One region of the Mesorhizobium sp. B264B1B genome, then DNA from elsewhere that is predicted to be linked to it. Evidence: predicted binding sites of a transcription regulator. Region 1 holds the regulator's gene; the other holds the start of a gene.
The links. The regulator PhoB, encoded in region 1, activates phosphate uptake and scavenging genes when phosphate is short. The targets are predictions, from matches to a motif close to TGTCATNNANCTGTCAT.
Positions count from the first base shown of each region.

Region 2: LB547_RS16415 (PhoX family protein) is a predicted target of PhoB. The motif match lies at 1,892-1,908, and genes of this name have one in related genera.

Region 1 is NZ_JAIUIS010000008.1:85,730-88,816, reverse strand. Features, by position in the region: gene pstB (phosphate ABC transporter ATP-binding protein PstB) at 1-228, shown strand, start outside; gene phoU (phosphate signaling complex protein PhoU) at 254-961, shown strand; gene phoB (phosphate regulon transcriptional regulator PhoB) at 981-1,670, shown strand; gene LB547_RS17795 (ROK family protein) at 1,678-2,919, opposite strand.
Region 2 is NZ_JAIUIS010000007.1:169,288-172,374, reverse strand. Features, by position in the region: gene LB547_RS16430 (sensor histidine kinase) at 1-351, shown strand, start outside; gene LB547_RS16425 (response regulator) at 348-1,004, shown strand; gene LB547_RS16420 (hypothetical protein) at 1,195-1,641, opposite strand; gene LB547_RS16415 (PhoX family protein) at 1,971-3,087, shown strand, end outside.

The sequences.
Region 1 (3,087 bases):
GCGCTCGATCCGCTGTCGACCGCCAAGATCGAGGAGCTGATCGATGAGCTGCAGGCCGACTATACGATCGTCATCGTCACCCACAACATGCAGCAGGCGGCGCGCGTGTCGAAGCAGACCGCGTTCATGTATCTGGGCGAGTTGGTCGAGTTCGACCGCACCGAGAAGATCTTCACATCGCCCCGCGAGAAGCGCACGCAGGACTATATCACCGGCCGCTTCGGCTGATCCCAGGCATACGAGGACCAAGATCATGGCCGAACACACAGTCGCAGCCTTTGACGAAGATCTCGGACAGATCAGCAGGCTGATCCGCGACATGGGCGATCTCGCCTCATCGATGGTCGGCGGCGCCACCAAGGCGCTCCTGAATTCCGACAACGCGCTCGCCCAGCGCGTCGTCTCCGACGACGCCATCATGGACGCGCGCCAGCGCGAACTCGACGACCGCGCCATCACCCTGATCGCCAAGCGGCAGCCCATGGCGGACGATCTGCGCCATGTCGTCGGCTCGATCCGCATGGCGGGCGATCTCGAACGCATCGGCGATCTCGCCAAGAACATCGCCAAGCGCGTCGGCACCGTCGGCCTTGCCGCCACGCCGCGCGACCTGTCGCACTCCATCGACGCCATGGCGCAGCTTGTGCTGATCCAGGTGCAAGGCGTGATCGAGGAGTATGCGGCGCGCGATGCCGCGGCACTTGCGAAGCTGCGCGCCGACGATGAACGCATCGACGTCAAATACACGTCGGTCTTCCGCGAGCTGCTGACCTACATGATGGAGGATCCGCGCAACATCACCGCCTGCACGCATCTTTTGTTCTGCGCCAAGAATCTCGAGCGCATCGGCGATCACGTGACCAACATTGCCGAAAATGCCTATTATGTGCTGACCGGCACGCAATTGCCCGCCAATCGCCCGAAGCAGGACGAGACGGCGATGTCGGCGCCAGCGGCTTGACGGCAGGGGTGACCAGTCGATGATCGCGCCACGCATCATGGTGGTGGAGGACGAGGAGCCGCTGGGTGTGCTGCTCCGTTACAATCTGGAATCGGAGGGTTATCAGGTAGAGGTGGTGACGCGCGGCGACGAAGCCGAGATCCGCTTGCAGGAGAATGTCCCTGACCTTCTTGTGCTCGACTGGATGGTGCCGGCGGTGTCCGGCATCGAGCTCTGCCGCCGTCTCCGCATGCGGCCCGAGACCGAGCGGCTGCCGATCATCATGCTGACGGCGCGCGGCGAGGAAAGCGACCGGGTGCGCGGTCTCTCCACCGGCGCCGACGACTATCTGGTCAAGCCGTTCTCAACGCCGGAATTCATGGCACGCGTCAAGGCGCTGCTGCGCCGCGCCAAGCCCGAAGTTCTGTCCAGCGTGCTCAAGGTCGGCGACATCGTGCTCGACCGTGAATCGCACCGGGTCTACCGCAAGAAAAGCGAGATCCGGCTCGGGCCGACCGAGTTCCGCCTGCTCGAATTCATGATGCGACATCCCGGCCGCGTGTTCTCGCGCAGCCAACTGCTCGACAATGTCTGGGGCGAAACGATCTATATCGACGAGCGCACCGTGGACGTGCATGTCGGCCGGCTGCGCAAGGCGGTCAACAATGGCCGCATGCCTGACGTGATCCGCACCATTCGGGGCGCGGGGTATGCGATTCGCGAAGACTAGGGATATGTCACGCAACGTTCTCGCCCACGCCTGATTTCGCCTGTGCCCCCGGCGCGAAAATCTCCTGGTCGACGAAGGTCAGCGCGCGCATGGCGCAGCCCTCGCGGATCAGTGGCAGTTCGTTCGGCTCGGTGTCGAAGGAAATCGATTTCGAGTGCTGGCCGCCGGCGGTCTGGGCAATGGCCTCGCGCAGAGCCGGCTCGATCAGGTCGAAGGCGGCGGCGCTGACGCCGACCATGGCGACCGGCGCCGGATCGATCAGCGCGAACAGGCTGCCAAGGCCGTAACCCAGCGCCTCGCCGGCCTTGCGGTAGGCTTCGCGCTCCGGCCCGTCCTTTTCGCGCGCCGAGGCCGCCAGGGTGCGCATGTCGGCGTCGCTGACGTCGACGGGCTCGGTGTCCTCGCCAAGCTGCCTCGCGTTGCGCCAGATGGCATAGTTGCCGGCATAGGCCTCGACGCAGCCGCGCCGCCCGCAGCGGCAGAGCGCCCCGCCGGGGCGATGGATCATGTGGCCGAACTCGCCTCCGGATGAATGGGTGCCGGTGAACAGTTCACCCTTCAGCACCAAGCCCATGCCGATGCCGTGCGACAAAAGGATGGCGATGAAGTCGTCGCGGTAGCGCTGGGGATCGCGCCAGCGCAGCGCCACCGCCATCATGTTGCAATCGTTCTCCATGGTGGCGGGAATGCCGAACTCGGCCTCCAGTATGTCGGCGAAGGCGATGTCGGTCTGCGGCGTGATCGGCGACCACAGCATGGTGCGCGCATCCGTGTCGGTGATGCCCTGGATCGCCAGCGCGATACGGGCGATGCTGCCGACGTCGAGGTCGGGATCCTCGAACCGCCGCCTGACGATGGCCACGCATTCGCCGATCAGCGCCTCGCGCGACAGGGTGAGCGTGTCCAGCCGGCGCTGCTCTTCAGATATCACCTGGCCGGCATAGTCGATGACGGCGACGGAGAGAAAATTCAGCGACAGCACCACGGTCATCACCGCCGCGGCTTCAGGGTTGAGGCTGAGGCCGACCTGCGGCCGGCCGCGTTTCAGCGCACCGGCCTCGCTCGGCTTGCTCTGCGCCAGGATGCCTTCGCCAATCAGGTCGGAGGAGATCGCCGATATGGTGGAATGGCTGAGCCCGGTGGTCGCGGCAATCTCGGTGCGCGAGGGCTGCCCGGCACGGCGCACGGCCGCGATCACCATCGCCCGGTTGCGTCGGCGCAAATCGTCGTGGCGGATTCCGACCGACATGTTTCTCGCATCCTCCCCGTCGCCGCGTTCTCTCCCCAGGATCCCGACGACCGTCAAATACTGGCAGAACCGGCCTTGGCTGTCATTATTTATTCCGGAGCTCGAAAAAAATTCACGAGGACATCAAAATACATCAGAATCGACGTTGACAGCGTTCCGACGATGGAC
Region 2 (3,087 bases), on a different contig from region 1:
GAGCATCAACGCAGGACCCGCAGTTCCGTGGCGCTGACCCTATCCAGGCAGTTGCCCGAACTGGGCGCTTCGGAGAAGATCAGCATCTATCGCTTCGTCCAGGAGGGGCTGAACAACGCTTATCGTCATGGGCAGGGCAAGGATCAGGAGGTGAAGGCCGGGATGACAGGCGGCAAGTTCTTCGTTGAAGTGTCGGATGGCGGGCCCGGATTCGACCCGAGGCGAGCCGAGGGCCTGGGGCTCGCCGGCATCAGGGAACGTATCGAAAGCATTGGTGGCCAGTTCGAGACCACGACCGGGCCACAGGGAACACGATTGATGATTACGCTAGCCGTCGAGGATCAACCATGATCGGTACCATCCGTGTCGCCATTGTCGACGACCACCCGCTGTTTCGCGAAGGCGTTACCCGCAGCCTGTCGGAGATCGGCGGCTTCGAAATGGTGGCCCAGGGCGCCACGGCGCAGGATGCCGAACGCATCGCCTCGACTTTGCAGCCCGACATACTGCTGCTCGACATCAGCATGCCGGGTGACGGCCTTGCGTCGGTGGCCGGCATACTGGGTGCCAATCCCGGGCAGAAGATCGTCATGCTGACGGTCTCGGAGGCCAATGCCGACGTGGCGCGGGCGCTGAACGCCGGTGTGCGCGGCTATGTGCTGAAGGGGGTCGGCTCGCGCATGCTGGCCGAAATCCTGCATGGTGTCGCGGCCGGCGAGACCTATGTGTCGCCGACCCTGTCGGCCCGCCTGCTTTCGGACCTGCAATCGCTGCAGCCGGCCAACGGCAGGACGGATCGCCTGCGTCAGCTCACCGGACGCGAGGCCGAGATCCTGCAGCTGGTGGCGGAAGGGCTGAGCAACAAGGAAGTGGCGCTGCGGCTGGCACTGCAGGAAAAAACGGTCAAGCATCACATGACCGGTGTGCTGTCCAAGCTCAACGTCCGCAATCGCACCGAGGCGGCGCTGCTGATGCGCGAAGCGCGGGATCGGGCCGGCAGCTAATCCTGGTCGGCCGCAAGGGATCCCCGGTTTGGGATAACGACACGCATAAATGAAAACCTGAAGCGCGGTGCAGCAGCGGAACGCTCCCGGGCAAAAAAGACGGCCCCTATACGGGGCCGGAGCGACAAGGTCACCTCCGCCGGGGGGCGGCGGAGGTGACACGTAAAGCGGGCGATGCCTATTGCCCGCTCTACAACCCCTTGAGGCGGCTTATATCCGCCGCCGTCGCAGGGCGCTCGACGATCGTGCGGCCCAGAGCGTCGGTCATTTTGAAGCGACCCTTCTCGATCTCTTCCCCGAAGCCGTTAGGGTGCTGCACCACGATCTTGTTGTCGTCTATTTCGACACGATCGCCGGTTGTTGCGTTCACATGCTTGCCGGAGCTGTTGGCACCCTTCCCCTTGCCGTTGTTGCCGCCGCCATTGTTCCCGTTGCCGCCAGCGTTGCCATTGTTGCCTCCTGCGTTGCCATTGTTGCCGCCGCCGTTATTTCCATTGCCGCCATTGCCGCCATTGCCGTTACCGCCATTGCCGCTGTTCCCGCCAGGCTTGGCTTGGGCGCTGGACGCGACAATGCCTGCGGCGGAACCGTGAAAATCGAGGTGATAGGGGGCTATGGTCAGCGCCAGTGCCGGCACTGCTCTCAGGGCCAGCCAGCAACAATGAGCCATGATCGAGCTGCGCATCAGTCCCTCACTTGATCGGGCCGGCGAATTCAAGGGCCATCTCGTGCAGGTACGCGACCATCGGCGACATGGCGTGTTCGTGTAAGTGGCCCACGACCGATGCCGCGGCAATCCGGACCTTCGCCCGATCGGTTTAGGACCTTGGTCCGAGTTTCAAACCGAATGTGGCGCGAGGTTCGCGGTCAGCTGGCGGGTGCACGAATGTCACGAAAGTGTGACCGATCGTCTATAAGGGGTCGAAACGCGTGACACGCTCCAGCCATCCAGCCAGAGGCAGACCCATGACCGACCATCGCTCGCCCGACGCCCGATTCCGCACCAGCCTGCTTGAGGAAAGCAACGGTCCGGCGACCAACCCCACCGACAACAGCACCATGGGCGAAATCATCGCCGAACGGTTTTCCCGCCGCGCTTTCCTCAAGGGCTCGCTGGCCGTCTCGGCCATTGCCGCCACCGTCAGCCCGCTGGCGCTCGTGGCCGCCGACGATGCGCGTGCCGCCGAGGGCTCCGCCTTCTCGTTCGAGGAACTCGAAGCCGGTATCGACGACAAGCACCATGTCGCGCCGGGCTACGATGCCGACGTGCTGTTGCGCTGGGGCGATCCGCTGTTTGCCGATTCGCCGGAGTTCGACCCGGCCAGGCAGTCGGCTGAGGCCCAGGCAAGACAATTCGGCTACAACAATGACTATGTCGGCTATATCGGGATCGGTGGCTCCGCCGAGCACGGCCTGCTGGTCGTCAACCACGAATACACCAATCCGCATCTGATGTTCCCGGGCATCGTCAGGATCGTCGAGAAGGACGGCAAGAAGGCGGCCGAACTCGCGCCGCTCTCGAAGGAGCAGGTCGATGTCGAGATGGCGGCACATGGCGGCACCATCGTCGAGATCCGCAAGGAAGGCGGCAAGTGGCAGGTGGTGCGCGACGGCAAGTTGAACCGCCGCATCACCTCCAACACCGAAATGGCGCTGTCGGGCCCGGTCGCCGGTCATGACCGCGTCAAGACCAATGCCGACCCATCCGGCACCAAGGTCATCGGCACATTCAACAACTGCGCCGGCGGCGTCACGCCTTGGGGCACCTATGTCATGGCCGAGGAGAACATCCACGGCTATTTCTCCGGTGAACTGCCGGAAGGCCATAAGGAAGCCGCCAATTACAAGCGCCTCGGCATTCCGGAAGGCGCCTATGAATGGGGCGCGCATTACGATCGTTTCGACCTCGCCAAGGAGCCGAACGAGCCCAACCGTTTCGGCTGGATCGTCGAGGTCGACGTCAACGATCCGACATCCACGCCGAGGAAGCGCACCGCAATGGGCCGCTTCAAGCATGAAGGCGCCGAATCGATCGTCGCCAAGGATGGCCGCGTCGTCTTCTATCTCGGCGACGACGAGCGCT